3 regions of the Cellvibrio japonicus Ueda107 genome follow, and region 2 is predicted to be linked to each of the others. Evidence: predicted binding sites of a transcription regulator. Region 2 holds the regulator's gene; each other region holds the start of a gene.
What was found. The regulator LexA, encoded in region 2, represses DNA repair genes until DNA is damaged. The targets are predictions, from matches to a motif close to ACTGTNTNTANANACAGT.
Positions count from the first base shown of each region.

Region 1 (4,286 bases), 1.4 Mb from region 2:
CAATTTTTGCAGAAAATCGCAGCACTCGCCGATGCGTTCCGCCCATACGGCATCAAGATGTATTTATCCATTAATTTCAATTCACCGCGCGCGTTTGGCGACGTGGATACGGCGGATCCATTAGACCCGCGTGTACAGCAGTGGTGGAAAACCCGCGCCCAAAAAATTTATTCCTATATCCCCGATTTTGGCGGTTTCCTGGTGAAGGCTGATTCTGAAGGGCAACCCGGCCCACAGGGATATGGCCGCGACCATGCCGAGGGTGCCAACATGCTCGCTGCCGCACTGAAGCCGTTCGGCGGTGTGGTTTTCTGGCGCGCCTTTGTGTATCACCCGGATATTGAAGATCGTTTCCGCGGTGCCTATGACGAATTTATGCCGTTGGATGGCAAGTTTGCCGATAACGTTATCCTGCAAATTAAAAATGGCCCGATTGATTTCCAGCCGCGTGAACCCTTCTCGGCATTGTTTGCCGGTATGTCGCGCACCAATATGATGATGGAGTTCCAAATTACCCAGGAATATTTCGGGTTTGCGACACACCTGGCCTATCAAGGGCCCTTGTTTGAAGAATCCCTGAAAACAGAAACCCATGCCCGGGGTGAGGGTTCTACCATTGGCAATATCCTCGAAGGCAAGGTGTTTAAAACCCGCCATACCGGTATGGCCGGTGTGATTAATCCGGGCACAGACCGCAACTGGACCGGGCATCCCTTTGTGCAATCCAGCTGGTATGCGTTCGGGCGCATGGCCTGGGATCACCAGATCAGTGCTGCCACCGCTGCCGATGAATGGTTGCGTATGACCTTCAGCAACCAGCCGGCATTTATTGAACCGGTAAAACAAATGATGCTGGTGTCGCGCGAGGCCGGGGTTAACTATCGTTCACCACTTGGGTTGACGCATTTGTACTCACAGGGCGATCACTATGGCCCGGCGCCCTGGACGGATGACTTACCGCGCGCAGACTGGACGGCGGTTTATTACCATCGCGCCAGTAAAACCGGCATAGGATTCAATCGCACCAAAACCGGCTCCAATGCCCTGGCACAATATCCCGAGCCTATCGCCAAGGCCTGGGGCGATCTTAATAGCGTACCTGAGGATTTAATCCTGTGGTTCCATCACCTGAGTTGGGATCACCGCATGCAATCCGGTCGCAACCTGTGGCAAGAATTGGTGCATAAATATTATCAAGGTGTTGAACAGGTTCGCGCCATGCAGCGCACCTGGGACCAGCAAGAGGCTTATGTGGATGCAGCGCGTTTTGCCCAGGTCAAAGCCTTATTACAGGTGCAGGAGCGCGAGGCTGTTCGCTGGCGGAACTCCTGTGTGCTCTATTTCCAATCGGTAGCCGGTAGACCCATTCCTGCCAACTATGAGCAACCGGAACACGACCTGGAATATTACAAAATGCTGGCGCGTACTACGTACGTGCCCGAACCCTGGCATCCGGCAAGCTCCAGTCGCGTGTTGAAATAATCCCCATATTCTCTCCACTGGTTGCGCGGGGCTCCCCCTTGCCGTGATGGCAAAGCCGGAGCCCCGGTGTTTTTTCCGTTGGGTTTCGCAGGCGCAGGCGATATACTGGTTACTTATACAGTTTTGGCCAGATGATGACCTGATTCCACCATGCCCCAGGCTTTTTTACTCACCCGTCAATGGCGCGATACCCGCGAAGGTGTCGTGCTGGATTTCTGGTGGGCGACCGATAATGGCCCCTGCTGGACCCAGGTTACCGGCCAGGAGGTCGTTTTTTTTATTGCACGTGAACAGGCAGCACAAATATCGGCGTTATTGCGCGGCCTGCGCGATTGGCGCATGGCGGATGTGGAGCTGAAAACCTTTCGCAACCAATGGGTTTGTGCACTCTATTTCAAGCAGCATCGCCTGGCGCGCGATGCACAGACACTGCTGGACCAGGCCAGGATCTGCTATTGGGAAAGTGATATCCGTCCCACTGAGCGCTATTTGATGGAGCGCTTCATTACCGCTGCGGCCGACCTGGAAAGCACTGACACTCGCTCCCCCCTCATCAATCCGCGCCTGGTGCCGGTAAGTGAGCCCCTATGGCGGCCTGCATTGCGTATGCTGTCACTGGATATAGAAACCTCCATGGATGCAACGCAACTCTATTCCATCGGTATCTGGTGCGAGCAGGCCAAAATAGTCTTGATGGTTGGTGAGGGACAAGACACAGAAAGTGTGCGTTTTTGTAGCGATGAAAGGACTTGCCTTGAGGCATTTTTTGTATGTATCGAGCAACTTGATCCGGATATTGTCATTGGCTGGAATCTGGTGCAATTCGATTTGCTGGTACTGGAAAAATTGTGTCAGCGTTTGAACATATCCCTGCGACTGGGGCGAGCCGGGCAGTCGATCCATTGGCGCCATGAAGAGGGCGATGGCGGGCGCAGTTTTGTGGTAATTCCGGGGCGTGTTGCCCTGGATGGCATTGACCTGCTCAAGGCGGCCAATCCGCGCTTTGAAACCTATGCACTGCAACATGTGGCAGAGGAGTTGTTAGGCGAAGGCAAACTGCTCAGCGGCAGTGATCGCGGTGGCGATATTACACACCTGTTCCACAATGACAAACTGGCTTTGGCGCAATATAACCTGCGCGACTGTGAATTGGCCTGGTCCATTTTCACCTCGCAGCACCTGCTCGAATTTGCCATGGAGCGCAGCCAGCTCACCGGGTTATTGCTCGATCGCGTTGGCGGCTCAGTGGCGGCCTTTGAGTATTTGTATTTACCGCGCCTGCATCGGCGCGGCTATATCGCTCCCAATCTGGGCGAGCTGGAGTCGGATGTTTTTAGCCCGGGTGGTTATGTCATGAGTTCGCGCCCGGGTATTTACGACAATGTGCTGGTGCTGGATTTTAAAAGCCTGTATCCCAGCATTATGCGCAGTTTCCTGGTTGACCCCTGTGCGTTCTGGATTGCCCAGCATCAGCAATTGGATGAGGCGCACACCGCCCCGGGTTTTAATGGCGCCAGCTTTGCCAGGGAAGGGCATATACTGCCGCAGTTAATTGAACAATTATCGGCTGCGCGCGATCGCGCCAAGCAACATCGCAACGAACCCCTGTCCTACGCCATCAAAATTATTATGAATTCCTTCTATGGCGTCCTGGGCTCAACCGGATGCCGTTTTTTTGATCCGCGTATTTCCAGCTCTATTACCCTGCGCGGCCATGACATTATCCAGCGCAGTCGCGACTGGATTGAACAACAGGGATACACGGTTATTTATGGCGATACGGATTCGCTCTTTGTCTGGCTGGAAAATAATTGCCTTGGGCATGCGCCCAAATCACCACAGCAATGCAACAGCATAGGCGTGCGCCTGGCGCGCGAACTGAATGCCTGGTGGCAGGAAACCCTGCAACAGGACTATCAACTAAACAGTGCGCTGGAAATCCAATACGAAACCCATTATTTGCGTTTCCTGATGCCGACCATACGCGGCTCTGAGCTGGGCACTAAAAAACGCTACGCCGGTTTAATTGATGTCAACGGCCAGCGCGAAATGATTTTTAAAGGCCTGGAAAATGTGCGCACAGATTGGACCCAGCTGGCCAAACAGTTCCAGGCCGATTTATACCGCAAGGTATTTGATGGTGAAGACTATGTCGAGTACGTGCGCACTGCGACGACGGCTGTACTGGCGGGCGAGCGCGATGATGACCTGATTTACCGCAAGCGGCTGCGGCGCCAGTTGCACGAATACCAGAAAAATGTCCCGCCCCATGTACAGGCTGCGCGCAAATATGTGCAGTGGACCGGGGAGCGCCTGCGGCGCGGGGATTGGATCAGCTATGTCATGACCATCAATGGCCCCGAGCCCTTGGGCACTTATGAGGTGGATTGGTCGTTGCGCCAAAGTCCGGTGGATTACCAGCACTATATCGACAAGCAGCTCACCCCCGTGGCGGATAGTATCCTGCATTTCCTCAATAAATCCCTGAACGAATTGGTCGATCACCAGCTATCCCTGTTCGGTGCGGACATGCCGGCAAGCCGCTAGAAACCATCTCGAAAATCATCCAACGGCCTGGTGCCGCATTGAAAAGCCAGCTCCGCTCCTCGCTGCCGTTTCGCCTTGCCTGAGTCTCGCTGGCTGATTTTCGAGATGGTTTCTAGTGGCTCCCCTGGTTCGGGTCGGTGCGGCGAGGGATGGTTGTGCCCTGGTAAAGCTTCGGGCTATAGTCCACTTCCCTTATCCACAAACAGGTTGCCCGATGGAAGACGTTATCGAGCTATTGCGCGAATATAACGAACCCG
Region 1 covers NC_010995.1:3,382,691-3,386,976, reverse strand. The annotation lists gene CJA_RS13895 (extracellular xylan exo-alpha-(1->2)-glucuronosidase) at 1-1,482, shown strand, start outside; gene CJA_RS13890 (DNA polymerase II) at 1,633-4,029, shown strand; gene CJA_RS13885 (SMI1/KNR4 family protein) at 4,244-4,286, shown strand, end outside.
Region 1: CJA_RS13890 (DNA polymerase II) is a predicted target of LexA. The motif match lies at 1,587-1,604, and genes of this name have one in related genera.

Region 2 (4,286 bases):
TGGAAGCCGTACCAATAGCATCCCAACCGGCTTTGATTTCGCTCAACAAGCCCGTGCACTCATCCAGGTAATCCGGATTGTTTTCGTAGTTGGCCTGGGTTAGACGGCGGATGACATAGTCATAAAGGGAATCCAGATTGGCTGCCAGATCGCCACCTTCACGATCATTCAGGCTACCCTGCAATCCCCCAACAATATTGATCGCCTTCCCCAGAAGCTCGCCCTTGCGCGCCAATTGGTTTTGTTGCATAGCCCCCTTAGCCTGGGCAATACGTTCCAGGGCACCTTCGAATAACATCTGGATCAAGCGGTGAGGAGAAGCAGCATCTACCCCTGAATGCACCTTAACGCTGGCGTAATGCTGAATAGCAGAGAATGAATTCATAAAGCACCCATAAATCAATCGCTAAGACCCTGGTCTGGATATACGCGCTGTCAATAACCAAACAAATCAACTGACGCGCCTGCTTTATACTAGCGGCGCCAACACGAAAATCTTTAATGCACGAAGGTTATAAAAATGCACAAATCCATTTTGATGACGGGATGCTCTACCGGCATTGGTTATTACGCGGCACAACAGCTTCGCGCCCGTGGTTACCAGGTTATTGCCAGCTGCCGCCAATTACATGATGTAGAGCGTTTACGTAGCGAAGGTTTTTTATCGGTACACCTGGATCTTAATGATTCAAGCTCCATCCACTCTGCTGTACAGGAAACATTGACATTAACGGGTGGCAACCTCTTTGCCCTATTTAATAACGGCGCTTACGGACAGCCAGGAGCCATTGAAGATTTATCACGCGACAGCTTACGCCGGCAATTCGAAACCAATGTCTTTGGTTGGGTGGAATTGACCAACCTGTTATTGCCCGTCATGCTCAAGCAGGGCAACGGGCGAATCATTCAAAACAGCTCTGTATTGGGTATTGCCGCTATGCCCTTGCGCGGCGCCTATAACGCCAGCAAATATGCTATTGAAGGGATTACCGACACCTTGCGCCTGGAACTGATGGGGAGTGGTGTCCATATCAGCTTGATAGAACCCGGGCCGATCCGCAGCCAATTTCGACACAATGCCCTCAAGGCCCTGAATGACAACATTAATATGGAGCAAAGCCGACACCACCAAACCTATCAAAAAGCCATAGAGCGCCTGGCCAAACAAGAGACCACAACTCCATTTACCCTCGGCCCCGAAGCTGTATACAAACGCCTGCTCCACGCGTTGGAATCACCGCGCCCCCAGGTACGCTATTACGTGACCTTTCCGACTTATCTGGTAGGCTTTATGAAGCGCGTTCTGCCGTCACGCTGGCTGGATCGATTGGTCAAGGCCATGGGTAACTAGAAATCCTTCGCGTGATTAGTCCCCATGTTTGATCAGAAACGTTCAGGTTCATAGGTGATTCAGTAAAACAGGTGTAAATCCTTTTCAATCCCCGGATCCAAGGAGCTCCCATGCTGCGCACGTCGCTTTACCCACTGTTACCCCTTGCCTTAATTAGCATAAGCCTGGGCTGCCAGGCGGACACCCTGCGCTGCGGTACCAAAGTCACCCAAACCGGTGATACCAAGGCTGAAGTCATTGCCAAATGCGGCGATCCTGTATTTACCGACCACTATTGCGCACCCATGACAACCAATCTGCAAATACAGGCTACACAACAGGGCGATAACAACATACAAAACAATATTGCAATCCAGTCCTGCCAGGATGTCGATATCTGGACCTACGAACCCGGTAAAGGCAAATTCATCCAGCACCTTTACTTTACCGAGGGCCGGTTGCGCCGGATCGAGCGTGGCGACCGCGTCGACTGAGATTTTTCCCATATCCAAGCCTTGGTTCAAACCTGGGGCTTGCGCCTTCAGCAATACTGTATATAATCACAATAACTGTATAAATACACAGAACCCGGAGTCGCTATGTACAACCTCACCTCGCGCCAGGAACAGGTACTACAACTGATTAAACAGTACACCGAAGAAACCGGTTATCCGCCAACAAGGGCAGAGATTGCACGGATTCTCGGTTTTAAATCAGCCAACGCAGCGGAAGAACACATCAAGGCCCTTGCCCGTAAAGGCGCTATTGAAATTATGCCGGGGGCATCGCGCGGTATACGCCTGACCGAAAGTCAAAGTGGTATTCCCATTGTCGGTCGTGTTGCTGCTGGCAATCCCATATTGGCGCAGGAGCATATTGAAGACTACTGCAATATCCCCAATAGCTTTTTTTCTCCCAGCGCCGATTATTTTTTACGTGTTCATGGGATGAGCATGAAAGACGCAGGCATTCTTGACGGAGACCTGCTCGCAGTACATCGCACCGACCAGGTACGCAATGGGCAAATTGTTGTTGCACGTATTGGTGAGGAGGTTACCGTCAAGCGCTTCAAACGCCAGGGTAATCAGGCACAAGTCGAGTTGTGGCCTGAAAACCCGGACTTTAAGGTCATTCATGTCGATATGCGCGATCAAGAGTTCAGTATCGAAGGCCTAAGCGTAGGAGTGATTCGCCGTGACTAGTGCCGCCACATTCACCACAACGGGTAGCAGCGCCCAAGCCGGCCACTCCGGCGTTACCGAGCTGGTACTTGCCAACGACTCAATTGAACAATTGGCACTCATACTGCCTATGATCGCGTTTCTGAGCAACAGTCAACAGGAGCGTTGGGTTACCTGGATCAGCCCTCACCCGATTAGCCGTGACCTGCTTGAAACCTACGGCGTCAACACCAGGGTGCTGCGATTTATCCATGCCCAGGATGGTGAGAGTGCGCGCTGGATTGCCTGGGAGGCCCTGGCTGCCGGAACCAGCCACACAGTGATTGCCAGCCCGGGAAAACTTGCCGATAAAGACTTGCTGCAACTGGAACAGGCAGCCTATCGCGGCAACAGCCAAGGTTTACTGTTGAGGTTACGCTAGCGCAGGATGATTAATAAAGTTCAGAGGTGGCAGATTCAGGCCGGAGGGAAGCAGTAGGCTATTCAAGGGCCAGGGAGACAAAAGCCCTGCTATCAACTACCAACAGCAAGGTTTAATGAAGCATCAACTTTTCCTGTTCATCGGGTTCATTTGTTGCGTCATCGAACATGGCTTCTGCCTGTTCATCCGCTAACTCACCCGCCGCATCCATGCCCGCCTCAATCATGGCTTTAGCTACATTAAACTTGGCTTCCCCCAGAAAAGCCAAAGACTCTTCGGAAAAACGAATCACGACAAGAGGCTCATGGCCCTCATCATCTGCGCGCTGCAGGGCTACATCGCCATTGGTCAGCTCAACAATCTCATATAAAGACATGATATCTCCAGCGCAGGCGCAAATCGGGGCGGCATTCTAACACCCTAACCCCCGAGGTAAAGCCCAAAGAGTTAATTCGGCAAGTCCAACCAAGGTTGGGAAGAAGATATTGCCGCCAGAACCAACGCCCCTGGCTTTAACCGAAGCACCAACGGCCCCGTGATAGCTGACAATAACCAAGCACTTCCCGGTGTCAGGCCAATAGCAGATCCTGTATTGTCCAATTGCCGGGAAGTACCTTGAATATAACTTGCCTCGCCATGAATCAACATCAATAACAAACCATCGCTTGGGGCAAGATCAAGGGAACACTCACTCCTGCACCCCAGGCGTTCAACACGAAATTCATCAAAATCCGCAATCAACTCCAACAGGAAAGATTGACCGGCATGAATAGCAACCAATCCATCCAGGCGTGGCTCATCAAGATTGGCAATAGCCATAGCCTCATGGGTATCCCAATGCACCTGGGTCATGACTTTTTGCCCAAAACTCAGGATTTTGCGTTCATAGACCGGAGTCTGAAACTCTACAACCTGGATACCATGCTGCAGTGAGTGTGGTGTCAAACACGGAACCTTGACGACATCCCCAACCCGCAAGGGACGACGGGCAATAAATTGGTTCATCTGCTGACGCAGTAATGTTTCCTTCTCAATGAGCGGCGGCATGTTTGCCAGATCGGCAATGGCTTGCTGTTTATGGGCATAGATCTCCACCGGTGAAAGCCGCGCATGGTGTTCCGGAAGCCCAATACCATCCATCGCCGCATCAAGCTGCTGACGCAATTGGCGATACTCATCAACTACGGCAAGGTATGCCTGTACAAATGCCTCACGAGAGGGATACTGATTGCGCTTTTCACTGGAAAACCCCATGAATATCTCACCGACACCATCAGGCCACGCCTGTGGGTCGACACGGGTCACGATATAGACTTCCTGCTTGGTCTCATGCAGCTCGAAATAAAGATCCCCC
Region 2 covers NC_010995.1:1,955,995-1,960,280, reverse strand. The annotation lists gene fliS (flagellar export chaperone FliS) at 1-385, opposite strand, end outside; gene CJA_RS08290 (SDR family oxidoreductase) at 521-1,351, shown strand; gene CJA_RS08285 (DUF2845 domain-containing protein) at 1,462-1,824, shown strand; gene lexA (transcriptional repressor LexA) at 1,930-2,532, shown strand; gene CJA_RS08275 (cell division inhibitor SulA) at 2,525-2,932, shown strand; gene CJA_RS08270 (hypothetical protein) at 3,045-3,311, opposite strand; gene CJA_RS08265 (hypothetical protein) at 3,380-4,286, opposite strand, start outside.

Region 3 (4,286 bases), 750 kb from region 2:
TGGGTAGATCGTCGTCGCGACCACGGTGGCGTGATCTTTATCGATCTGCGCGACCGCGAAGGCATTGTCCAGGTGGTATTCGACCCGGATGGCAAAGACAATTTCGCCCTGGCCGATAAAGTGCGTGGCGAGTATGTGCTGCAAGTAACCGGCAAGGTGCGCGCCCGTGCCGCTGCGACGGTTAACCCCAATATGGCGACCGGTGAAATCGAGGTGTACGGAACCGCGCTCACCATCCTCAACGAAGCGCAAACCATTCCCTTCCCACTGGACTCCTACGCCAATGTGGGCGAGGACGTGCGCCTCAAATACCGCTTCCTCGACCTGCGCCGCACCGAGATGCAGAACAACCTGCGCTTCCGCGGCAAGGTGACCAGTGCTATTCGCAATTACCTGGATCGCCACGGTTTCCTCGATGTGGAAACCCCGATCCTCACCCGCGCTACCCCCGAAGGCGCGCGCGACTACCTGGTGCCCTCGCGCACCCACGACGGCAAATTCTTTGCCCTGCCGCAGTCGCCCCAGTTGTTTAAGCAATTGCTGATGGTGGCCGGCTACGACCGCTACTACCAGATCGCCAAGTGCTTCCGCGATGAAGACCTGCGCGCCGACCGCCAGCCGGAATTTACCCAGATCGATATTGAAACCTCCTTCATGAGCCAGGATCAGATTATGGCTGTGACTGAGGGTATGTTCCGCGAGCTGTTCAAGGACTTGATGAACATTGAGTTTGAAGAAATTCGCCACATGCCGTTCAGCGAAGCGATCGCCAAGTACGGTTCAGACAAGCCGGATATGCGCATTCCACTGGAGCTGGTCGATATTAAAGACCTGGTTACCGACGTGGATTTCAAAGTGTTTGCCGGTCCGGCCAATGATCCCAAGGCCCGAGTTACCGCACTGAAGGTACCTGGCGGCAACGAAAAACTAACGCGCAAGCAAATCGATGACTACACCAAGTTCGTGGGTATCTACGGTGCGAAGGGTTTGGCGTATATCAAGGTCAATGACAAGTCAGACCTGGAAGAGGGCCTGCAATCGCCTATCGTGAAAAACCTGCCGGTACCGGTGCGCGCCGCTATTCTGGAGCGTGTGGGCGCTGACAATGGCGACCTGATTTTCTTCGGCGCCGACAAACACAAAGTCGTTACCGAAGCTCTGGGCGCCTTGCGTTGCAAGCTGGGTGCCGATCTCAACCTCTACACCGCCCAATGGGCGCCGCTGTGGGTGGTGGACTTCCCCATGTTTGAAGAGGACGACAAAGGCGGCTGGACTTCCATTCACCACCCCTTCACCTCGCCCAGTTGTACCCCCGAAGAATTGGTGGCTAACCCGGGAGCGGCCCTGTCGCGCGCTTACGACCTGGTGCTCAACGGCGTGGAATTGGGCGGTGGCTCGGTGCGTATTCACTCACCGGCAATGCAGCAGGCGGTGTTTAAAATCCTGGGAATCAGCCCGGAAGAGCAGCGTGAAAAGTTTGGCTTCCTGCTCGATGCCCTCAGCTACGGTGCGCCACCACACGGCGGCCTGGCCTTTGGTCTCGACCGCCTGGTGATGCTGATGGTGGGTGCCAGCTCCATCCGCGATGTCATCGCCTTCCCCAAAACCCAGAGTGCCGCCTGTGTGATGACCGACGCACCGGGTACCGTGGATGAGCTGCAACTGCGCGAACTGCACATTCGCCTGCGCAACCAGAAGAAAGAGCAGCCCGCAGCCGATGCCCCTGAATACGGTATGTAAATAGTCGCTGGTTAAAAGGGTGGGCAATTGCCCACCTTTTTTTTACAGGGCTTTTGAGTTGATTTTATTGACGATATAAAGAGATTGAGTGGAGTCGCTAAATGGCCGGACATTCCAAATGGGCGAACATGAAGCATCGCAAGGCGCGCCAGGACGCCAAGCGCACCAAGGTTTTTACCAAAATCATCCGCGAGCTAAGCGTGGCGGCCAAAAACGGTGCCAACCCCGATGACAATCCGCGCCTGCGCGCCGCGGTGGAAAAAGCCTACCTCAATAACCTGAAAAAAGATGTGGTTGAGCGCGCTATTGCCCGCGGAGCGGGCACAGCGGAAAGTGAATCCTACGAGGAACTCACCTACGAGGGTTACGGCGTAAACGGCGTGGCCTTTATCGTGGAGTGCATGACCGATAACCGCAACCGCACCGTGGGTGATGTGCGCCACGCCTTCGACAAGCGCGGCGGTAACCTGGGCACCAACGGCTCGGTTTCCTACCTGTTTACCCGCAAGGGCCAAATCAGCTTTGAGCCGGGATTTAATGAAGATGCGTTGATGGAAGCGGCGCTGGATGCGGGTGCCGATGATGTGGTCATCAATTCGGATGGCTCCGCCGATGTCATGACCGCATTTGAAGATTTCTTCGCGGTAAAAGATGCCATTATAGCGGCCGGCTTTAAGCCCATCTCTGCCGATTTCGCCATGGTTCCCTCTGTCACCGTATCACTGGATAAAGACGCGGCGGAAAAAATCATCAGCCTGATCGACGCCCTGGAAGACCTGGATGACGTACAAAACGTCTACACCAACGCCGATATCCCGGAAGACATCATGGAGCAATTGGGATAATCCTCGCTTAACCAAAACTGCCGGTGCACTTATCGCATTGGCAGCCTTGTCATGTGGCCGGCATCGTGCAACACTGCCATCATCGATACTGTATATAGATACAACTATGGCGCTTATCCTTGGCATAGATCCTGGCTCCCGTAAGACCGGATTCGGTATTATCAACCTGCTTGGCGGCAAATCTGAATATGTCACCAGTGGCGTGATTCGTATGCGCGATGATGATGAGCTGCCGGTGCGACTAAAAGTCATCTTTGATTCCCTTACCCAGATTATCGAGCGTTACACGCCCCAGGAAATGGCTATCGAACAAGTATTTATGGCCAAGAACGCGGCCTCGGCACTAAAGCTTGGCCAGGCGCGCGGGGCAGCTATAGTGGCGGCTGCGGCGCAGAATCTGCCGGTATCAGAATACGAAGCGCGCAAGGTTAAACAGTCGGTGGTGGGCAATGGTGCTGCCGATAAGTTGCAGGTGCAGCACATGGTAAAAACCCTGCTGCGGCTGCCAGCGGCGCCGCAGGAAGATGCTGCAGATGCCCTGGCTGTCGCGCTCTGCCATGCAAATACCCAGCAACACCTCATTCGTATGGCCGGCTCAAGCAGCTTCCGTCGCGGTCGTATCATCTAATTTTATTTTCACAGGTCCAGGTATGATCGGTCGCTTGAAAGGCATCCTCATCGAAAAGCAACCTCCTTATTTATTGCTGGACGTCAATGGTGTCGGCTACGAACTCCAGGCGCCCATGACCACCTTCTATCGTTTACCTTCACTGGGTCACGAAGTTGTGCTACACACGCACCTCTCCATTACAGAAAACCTGCACCAATTATTTGGTTTTGCTGAACAGCGCGACAGGTCTTTATTCCGCACCCTGATCAAGGTGAATGGTGTAGGCCCCAAGCTGGCCGTTGCGATTTTGTCCGGGATGGAATCGGATGATATTGCCCGCTGTGTGCGCGATAACAATATTAAGGCGCTCACCAGGGTGCCGGGGATTGGCCAGAAAACGGCGGAGCGCTTGGTTATTGAACTGCGTGATCGCCTTAAAAACTGGGATTTGCCCCAGGGCGATATGCTTGCTCATGGTGAAATTCAGGCGATTGCCAGTGATAACGATATCTATGCCGAAGCGGAAAGCGCGCTGATTGCACTCGGCTACAAGCCGGTGGATGCCGCTAAAATGGTGGCATCCGCTGCCAAGCAGAAACCTGAGGCGCGCAGTGAAGAACTTATCCGCATCGCTCTGCGAAGCCTTGCCGGTGTATAAACCATTCAGCCGAAATTCAGTTTTTTCAACGCAAGATGCCCGGGCTTTATCATGATTGAAACTGATCGCTTAATTGCACCCACTGCCAAAGAACGCGAAGACCAACTGGATCGCGCCGTGCGCCCCAAGGTACTGGCGGATTATGTAGGCCAACCTGCAGTGCGTGAGCAGATGGAAATTTTTATCTGTGCGGCTAAAAAGCGGCGTGAAGCGCTGGATCACACCCTGGTGTTTGGTCCACCCGGTTTGGGCAAGACTACCCTGGCCAATATCATCGCCAACGAAATGGGGGTATCGCTCAAGAGTACATCGGGGCCTGTGCTGGAAAAAGCCGGTGATTTGGCCGCAATGCTGACCAACCTTGAAGCGGGCGATGTGTTATTTATCGATGAGATTCATCGACTCAGCCCGGTTGTGGAGGAAATCCTGTATC
Region 3 covers NC_010995.1:1,208,105-1,212,390, forward strand. The annotation lists gene aspS (aspartate--tRNA ligase) at 1-1,740, shown strand, start outside; gene CJA_RS05045 (YebC/PmpR family DNA-binding transcriptional regulator) at 1,842-2,585, shown strand; gene ruvC (crossover junction endodeoxyribonuclease RuvC) at 2,692-3,213, shown strand; gene ruvA (Holliday junction branch migration protein RuvA) at 3,236-3,853, shown strand; gene ruvB (Holliday junction branch migration DNA helicase RuvB) at 3,905-4,286, shown strand, end outside.
Region 3: ruvC (crossover junction endodeoxyribonuclease RuvC) is a predicted target of LexA. The motif match lies at 2,673-2,690, and genes of this name have one in related genera.